DNA from 2 places in the [Enterobacter] lignolyticus SCF1 genome. Region 1 is predicted to be linked to the other one. Evidence: predicted binding sites of a transcription regulator. Region 1 holds the regulator's gene; the other holds the start of a gene.
What was found. Region 1 encodes CRP, which controls carbon source genes, mostly activating them, when cyclic AMP is high. Its sites were predicted from a motif close to ATGTGANNNNNNTCACAT; they were not measured.
Positions count from the first base shown of each region.

Region 2: the regulator CRP is predicted to act here: its motif matches at 1,789-1,806, upstream of yrbN (protein YrbN).

Region 1 covers NC_014618.1:404,318-408,745, reverse strand. The annotation lists gene ENTCL_RS01870 (hydrolase) at 1-224, shown strand, start outside; gene ENTCL_RS01865 (YheU family protein) at 221-439, shown strand; gene ENTCL_RS01860 (phosphoribulokinase) at 479-1,348, shown strand; gene ENTCL_RS01855 (OsmC family protein) at 1,416-1,820, opposite strand; gene crp (cAMP-activated global transcriptional regulator CRP) at 2,127-2,759, shown strand; gene ENTCL_RS01845 (YccS/YhfK family putative transporter) at 2,813-4,428, shown strand, end outside.
Region 2 covers NC_014618.1:554,132-558,559, reverse strand. The annotation lists gene ENTCL_RS02705 (DEAD/DEAH family ATP-dependent RNA helicase) at 1-1,709, opposite strand, end outside; gene yrbN (protein YrbN) at 1,702-1,782, opposite strand; gene nlpI (lipoprotein NlpI) at 1,890-2,774, opposite strand; gene pnp (polyribonucleotide nucleotidyltransferase) at 2,882-4,428, opposite strand, start outside.

The sequences.
Region 1 (4,428 bases):
GCCAGATAACCCATCCGACGCTGATTATCCACGCGAAGGACGATCCGTTTATGGATCATCACTCCATTCCCGCTCAGGAAGAATTGCCAGCGAATATTCAGTATCAGCTGACGGAGCATGGCGGTCACGTAGGCTTTGTCGGCGGCACCCCGCGGCGCCCGCAGATGTGGCTGGAACAACGCATTCCGGACTGGCTGACGCGCTGGTTAGGAGCCGCGCCATGATCATTCCCTGGCAGGAACTCGATCCGCAGACGCTGGATAATCTGATTGAAAGCTTTGTCTTGCGTGAAGGCACCGATTATGGTGAACATGAACGAACGCTTGAAGACAAGGTCGCCGACGTCAAACAACAGCTACAACGCGGGGAAGCCGTACTGGTGTGGTCAGAACTGCACGAGACGGTCAATATTATGCCCCGCACCCAGTTTCGCGGCTGACTATACTAAAACAATTGCTTATTCAGGGAGTTGTTCGACATGTCAGCCAAACATCCGGTGATCGCCGTAACCGGCTCCAGCGGCGCAGGAACCACCACAACCAGCCTCGCCTTTCGTAAAATCTTTGCCCAACTGAACCTCCGCGCGGCGGAAGTGGAAGGCGACAGCTTTCACCGCTACACCCGTCCGGAGATGGACATGGCCATCCGTAAGGCGCGCGATTTAGGCCGTCATATCAGCTACTTCGGTCCGGATGCTAATGATTTTGGCCTGCTGGAGCAGACCTTTACCACCTACGGGCAAACGGGGAGCGGCCAGTCGCGCAAATACCTGCACACCTACGATGAAGCGGTACCCTGGGACCAGGTGCCGGGAACCTTTACCCCCTGGCAACCGCTGCCGGAGCCTACCGACGTGCTGTTCTACGAAGGGCTGCACGGCGGCGTCGTGACGCCGCAGCACGATGTGGCGCGCCATGTGGACCTGCTGGTCGGCGTGGTGCCCATCGTCAACCTGGAGTGGATCCAAAAGCTCATTCGCGATACCAGCGAGCGCGGCCACTCCCGCGAAGCGGTGATGGATTCGGTAGTGCGCTCAATGGAAGACTACATCAACTTTATCACGCCGCAGTTTTCGCGCACCCATATCAACTTCCAGCGCGTGCCGACGGTCGATACCTCGAACCCGTTCGCCGCCAAAGGCATCCCCTCGCTGGATGAGAGCTTCGTGGTGATTCATTTCCGCAATCTGGAAGACATTGACTTCCCATGGCTGCTGGCCATGCTGCAGGGCTCATTCATTTCACATATGAATACGCTGGTGGTGCCGGGCGGCAAGATGGGGCTGGCAATGGAGCTTATCATGACGCCGCTGGTGCAGCGGCTGATGGAAGGGAAGCGGATCGCCTGATCATAGTCCCTCTCCCGGTCAGGAGAGGGTCAGGATGAGGGCATCAACGCGCACGATGCCCCCTCCATTACGCCTCAATCACTTCGTATGAATGCGTGATATTCACCGCTTTCTCCAGCATTAACGCCACCGAGCAGTATTTTTCCGCCGAAAGATCCACCGCGCGCGATACGGCCGCATCCTTAAGCGCTTTGCCTGTCACGATGAAGTGCAGGTTGATGTGGGTAAACAGGCGCGGCGCCTCTTCGCGGCGCTCGGAAGTCAGCTTCACTTCGCAGTCGGTCACGTCGTTGCGCCCTTTTTGCAGAATCGACACCACGTCAATAGCGCTACAGCCGCCTGCCGCCATCAGCACGACTTCCATCGGGCTTGGCGCTTTATCACCGGAGTTGCCATCCATCAGGATCTGGTGGCCGGAAGCTGACTCACCCAGAAAGGTTAAACCTTCGACCCACTTCACTCGCGCTTGCATATTCGTTAACTCCTGGTTGCATTTTTTCTGACAGATTACGCGTACATAACATTTCTCGCAACGGAAGGCGACCTGCGTCATGCTGAAGCGAGACACCAGGAGACATGCGGCGAAAGCTATGCTAAAACAGTCGGGATGCTACAGTAATACATTGAAGTACTGCATGTATGCAGAGGACATCTCAATTACAGGCTGCATCAAAATCCGACAGCCGACTTCCCAGGTACAGGGAAGGATACGATTGCAAAGCCAGTGGCAATCTCATTGCTGCCGCTGGAGAAAGCTTATAACAGAGGATAACCGCGCATGGTGCTTGGCAAACCGCAAACAGACCCGACTCTTGAATGGTTCTTGTCTCATTGCCACATTCATAAGTACCCATCGAAGAGCACGCTGATTCACCAGGGTGAAAAAGCAGAAACGCTGTATTACATCGTGAAAGGCTCCGTTGCAGTACTCATCAAGGATGAAGAAGGGAAAGAGATGATCCTCTCTTACCTGAACCAGGGCGATTTCATCGGTGAATTAGGCCTGTTTGAAGAAGGTCAAGAGCGTAGTGCCTGGGTACGTGCTAAAACTGCATGTGAAGTGGCTGAAATTTCATACAAAAAATTCCGTCAGCTGATCCAGGTTAACCCGGATATTCTGATGCGCCTCTCTTCTCAGATGGCTCGTCGCCTGCAGGTGACCTCTGAAAAAGTCGGCAACCTCGCCTTCCTGGACGTTACGGGTCGTATCGCGCAAACCCTGCTGAACCTGGCGAAACAGCCGGACGCCATGACGCACCCGGACGGTATGCAGATCAAAATCACCCGTCAGGAAATTGGTCAAATCGTGGGCTGTTCTCGCGAAACGGTAGGCCGTATCCTGAAAATGCTCGAAGATCAGAACCTGATCTCCGCCCACGGTAAAACCATCGTGGTTTACGGTACCCGCTAAGTCCACCACACGGCGTATTGCCCCCGCAACACGCCGTTTTTGTCTTTATACTCATGTGGCGCCGACTGATTTATCACCCCGAAGTTAACTACGCATTGCGGCAGACGCTGGTGCTCTGCCTGCCGGTTGCCGTCGGCCTGTTCCTGGGCTACCTGAACTACGGTCTGCTGTTTTCCCTGGTCCCCGCCTGCTGCAACGTCGCCGGCCTCGACACGCCCCATAAGCGCTTTTTCAAGCGCCTGATTATCGGCGGCTCGCTGTTTGCCGGCTGCAGCCTGGCGGTACAGCTGCTGCTGGCGCAGGACGTTCCTTTGCCGCTGATCCTCACCGGGCTTGCCATGACGCTCGGCGTCACCGCCGAGCTCAGCAGCCTGCACGCGCGCCTGCTCCCGGCCTCGCTCATCGCCGCCATCTTTACGCTCAGCCTTGCGGGCAATATGCCGGTGTGGGAGCCGCTGTTGATCTACGCCTGCGGCACCCTCTGGTACGGCGTATTTAACTGGTTCTGGTTCACCCTGTGGCGCGAGCAGCCGCTAAGAGAATCCCTCAGCCTGCTCTACCGCCAGCTTGCCGACTACTGCGAAGCCAAATACAGCCTGCTGACCCAGCATACCGACCCGTCGACCGCGCTGCCGCCGCTGCTGAACCGCCAGCAAAAGGCGGTTGACCTGATCACCCAGTGCTACCAGCAGCTGCACATGCTCGCGGCCAATAAGAACAGCGAATATAAGCGCCTGCTGCGCGCTTTTCAGATGGCGATGGATCTGCAGGAGCATATCTCCGTCAGCCTGCACCTGCCGGAAGAGGTGCAGAAGCTGGTCGAACGCAGCCACGCCGAAGCGGTGATCCGCTGGAACGCGCAGACGGTCGCCGCGCGCCTGCGGGTAATGGCTGACGATATCCTCTACCACCGCTTCCCGCAGCGCTTTTCAATGGACAAACAAATAGGCGCGCTGGAAAAAATCGCCCGCCAGCATCCGGATAACCCGGTCGGGCAGTTCTGCGCCTGGCACTTCAGCCGGATCGCGCGCGTTTTGCGCCTCCAGCGGCCGCTGTACCCGCGCAATCTTATGGCGGATAAAGAGCGTCGCCTGCCGCTGATCCCTGCGCTCAGAAGCTATCTGTCGCTTAAATCACCGGCCTTTCGCAACGCCGCGCGCATCAGCGTGATGCTGAGCGTCGCCAGCCTGATGGGGGTGGCGCTGCATCTGCCGAAGCCGTACTGGATAATGATGACGGTGCTGTTTGTGACGCAAAACGGCTATAGCGCGACCCGGGTCAGAATCTTTCACCGGGCGGCGGGAACGCTGGTCGGACTGGTTATCGCCGCCGGGGCTCTGCATTTCCACGTGCCGGAAGGCTACACTCTGGCGGCGATGCTGCTCATTACGCTCATCAGCTACCTGACGATTCGGAAAAACTACGGTTGGGCGATGGTCGGTTTTACCGTCACGGCGGTGTACACGCTGCAGCTGCTGACCCTCAACGGCGAGCAGTTTATCGTCGCCCGCTTTATCGATACGGTAATAGGCTGTCTGATAGCGCTTGGCGGGATGGTCTGGCTCTGGCCGCAGTGGCAGAGCGGCCTGCTGCGCAAAAACGCCCACGACGCGCTGGAGGCCGACCAGGACGCGATGCGTCTGATCCTGAGCGATGACCCGCAGGCGCC
Region 2 (4,428 bases), 150 kb from region 1:
GCATCGCCGAGCAGCTGCATGTTCATCGGCTTGTTCAGGATGCGGGTACGGGTAAAGTGCTGCAGAACCTCGCCCGGCATGCCTTTCGGCAGCTCGATGGTGGAGTGGGTGCCGAAAAGCTTGATGTTACCGATGTAGCGGCTGCTGATGTCGCCTTCGTTAGCAATCGCGCCAACGATATGACGAACTTCAACGCCGTCATCACGGCCCACTTCAATACGGTACAGCTCCATTTCGCCAACGTCACGACGCTCGCGACGCGGACGATCTTCACCGCCACGCTCCGGACGATCGCCGCGCGGGCCGCGGTCGTTACGGTCGCCACGACGCTCGAAACGATCGTCACGGTCACGGAACTCACGCTTAGGACGCATCGGCGCATCCGGCGGCAGGATCAGCGGACGTTCGCCCTGCGCCATTTTCAGCAGCGCGGCGGCCAGCGTTTCCATATCCAGCTCGCCTTCAGCGCTTTCCGGCTGCAGCTTCGTCAGCAGGTTGCGGTACTGATCCAGGTCGCTGCTTTCCAGCTGCTGCTGAACTTTAGCGGCGAATTTTTCCAGACGGCGTTTGCCCAGCAGCTCTGCGTTTGGCAGCTCAACTTCCGGAATGGTCAGCTTCATCAGGCGTTCGATGTTGCGCAGCAGGCGGCGTTCGCGGTTTTCCACGAACAGCAGCGCGCGACCGGCACGACCGGCGCGGCCGGTACGACCGATACGGTGAACGTAGGACTCGGTATCCATCGGAATATCGTAGTTAACCACGAGGCTGATGCGCTCAACGTCCAGACCACGCGCCGCAACGTCGGTTGCGATCAGGATGTCCAGACGACCGTCTTTCAGACGCTCCAGAGTCTGCTCACGCAGCGCCTGGTTCATGTCGCCGTTCAGCGCCGCGCTGTTGTAGCCGTTACGCTCCAGGGCTTCCGCCACTTCCAGCGTCGCGTTTTTGGTGCGCACGAAAATGATGGCCGCGTCAAAATCTTCCGCTTCCAGGAAACGCACCAGCGCTTCGTTTTTACGCATGCCCCAGACGGTCCAGTAGCTCTGGCTGATGTCAGGACGCGTGGTCACGCTGGACTGGATGCGCACTTCCTGCGGCTCTTTCATAAAGCGGCGGGTAATGCGGCGAATCGCTTCCGGCATGGTTGCGGAGAACAGCGCGGTCTGGTGACCGTCCGGGATCTCCGCCATGATAGTTTCAACGTCTTCGATGAAGCCCATGCGCAGCATTTCGTCAGCTTCATCCAGTACCAGACCGCTCAGACGAGAGAGGTCCAGGGTGCCACGTTTCAGGTGGTCCAGCAGACGGCCCGGCGTACCGACGACGATCTGCGGCCCCTGACGCAGGGCGCGTAACTGCACGTCATAACGCTGGCCGCCGTACAGGGCTACCACGTTTACGCCGCGCATATGTTTAGAGAAATCCGTCATCGCTTCAGCAACCTGGACCGCCAGTTCGCGGGTCGGTGCCAGCACCAGAATCTGGGGTGCTTTCAGTTCAGGATCGAGATTGTTAAGCAGCGGCAGAGAAAACGCTGCAGTTTTACCGCTACCGGTCTGGGCCATACCCAGAACATCGCGGCCACCCAACAGGTGCGGGATACATTCCGCCTGGATCGGCGATGGTTTTTCGTAACCCAGATCGTTAAGGGCTTCAAGGATAGGAGCCTTCAGGCCCAGATCTGCAAAAGTGGTTTCGAATTCAGCCATGTAGTACGTGTGCCTCAAAATCAATGGCGGCCAGTCTACATAACTCATCGTGAAAACTAAGGGCAATTTTCATTGAAAAGTGTGAACCGGCTCAAATTAGTTGAATTAACGAACAATAAAGCCCTCACCCGCGAAGGTGATGGCAATCAAAAAAAGATTACGGGCTGAGTTGTTCGTCAGCTATTGCTGGTCCGATTCTGCCAGGTCGTCTTGCTCCTGGCCCAAGAGCGCTAATTCCAACAATGCGTATCGGTGCTCAACAAAGTTATGAACGTTGTTGGCGACCGCCAGTTTGAACAGTGCCGCAGCGCTGTCCTTATCCCCCAGACTTAGGTAGTACTTACCTAAATAGAAGTTGGTTTCACTGAGATGTTCAGCGAGCGAGGTGTTATCCGTTGCGTCAGCCTTCAGGCGATCCATCAGCGTTGCTTCGCTAATGTCGCCGAGGTAGAACTCGACAATGTTCCATCCCCATTGCTCTTTATCGGATTTTTCGTAGCGCTGTTTGAGAGCGACTAACGCCTGCTTTTCGTCGAGCTTCCGCTCAGCGATGTAAAGCCATAGGCTCCGGAAAGGATCGTTGGGATCGTCTTGATAAAACGCCAGCAGATCATCTTGCGCTAACTTAGCACGGCCACCGTAATACAGCGCGATGCCGCGGTTTAAGTACGCGTAATTGTAAGTTGGATCAAGCTCAAGTACAGAATCAAACGCTTCATAGGCAGCATCATAATTGCCTGCCTGCGTTAAATAAATGCCTAAGTAATTGAATACTTCCGGCATATCCGGTCGGATTGCTAAAGCTTGCGAGAAATCATTGCGCGCTAAAGCTCTCAGACCGAGACTATCATACAACACTCCGCGCTCATATAAAAGCTGCGCGCGTTCGTCATCGGTTAAAGCCCGACTGGCAAGAATTTGTTCCATGCGTGCCAGAATCACTTCTTGCTGCAAAGTCGGTTGCAATGGCACCGCGAGGACTTCGCTCTTACGCCAGGCAGAGTTGCTGCATCCTGCCAGCGTGAGTGCTGTCGCAACGAAACACCAGCGCAAAAAAGGCTTCATTTCCCACTCCCGAAGACAACAATTGGATGAACGTCCTGTTCCCCGGCTGCAAACAAGCGTCCTGCCCGGAATACGCCCTCCGCAAACGCGGAGGGCAAATGGCAACCTTACTCGCCTTGTTCTGCTACCGGAGCTTCCGGCGCGACTGCTGGCTGAGACTGCTCGGTCGCTTCTTTAATGCTCAGACGGATACGGCCCTGACGATCGACTTCCAGAACCTTAACCGGTACTTCCTGATTCATCTGCAGGTAGTCGGTCACTTTCTCAACGCGCTTGTCGGCAATCTGAGAAATGTGTACCAGACCTTCCTTGCCGCCGCCGATAGCGACGAAGGCGCCGAAGTCTACGATACGGGTGACTTTACCGTTGTAGATGCGGCCCACTTCGATCTCTGCGGTGATCTCTTCGATACGGCGGATAGCGTGTTTCGCTTTGTCGCCGTCGGTCGCTGCGATCTTCACAGTACCGTCGTCTTCGATTTCGATGGTGGTGCCGGTCTCTTCGGTCAGCGCACGAATCACAGAACCACCCTTGCCGATCACGTCTTTGATCTTGTCCGGGTTGATCTTGATGGTGTGAATACGCGGTGCGAATTCAGAGATATCGCCACGCGGTGCGTTGATCGCCTGCTCCATCACGCTCAGGATATGCAGACGCGCGCCTTTAGCCTGGTTCAGCGCAACCTGCATGATCTCTTTGGTGATGCCTTCAATTTTGATATCCATCTGCAGCGCAGAGATACCGTCGCGGGAACCCGCAACTTTGAAGTCCATGTCGCCCAGGTGGTCTTCATCGCCCAGGATATCGGACAGCACTACGAAGTTGTCGCCTTCTTTCACCAGACCCATCGCGATACCCGCAACGGCGGATTTCACCGGCACGCCTGCGTCCATCAGCGCCAGAGACGCGCCGCACACGGAAGCCATGGAAGAAGAGCCGTTGGATTCGGTGATTTCAGACACCACGCGAACGGTGTACGGGAACTGTTCCATCGTCGGCATAACGGCCAGAACGCCGCGCTTCGCCAGACGACCGTGACCGATTTCACGACGCTTCGGTGAACCGACCATGCCGGTTTCGCCGACAGAGTACGGAGGGAAGTTGTAGTGGAACAGGAAGGTGTCAGTACGCTCACCCATGATTTCATCGATGATCTGCGCGTCACGGGCGGTACCCAGCGTCGCGGTAACCAGCGCCTGCGTTTCACCACGGGTGAACAGTGCGGAGCCGTGAGTACGCGGCAGCACGCCGGTACGAACGTCCAGACCACGGATCATGTCTTTTTCGCGGCCATCGATGCGCGGCTCGCCTGCCAGTACGCGGCTACGAACGACGTTTTTCTCGATAGCGTGCAGGATTTCACCCAGCTCATTAGCGTCCAGGGTTTCATCTTCCGCAACCAGCGTGTCGATGGTTTCGGATTTGATGACGTCAACCTGAGCATAACGCTCCTGCTTGTCGGTGATGCGGTAGGCTTCGCTCAGGCGAGATTCAGCCAGTGCGGCAACGCGGGCGTTCAGCGCTTCGTTAACCGCTTCCGGCTGCCAGTCCCAACGCGGTTTGCCAGCTTCTTTCACCAGCTCGTTGATGTTCTGGATAACGATCTGCTGCTGCTCGTGGCCGTAAACGACCGCGCCCAGCATCTGGTCTTCGC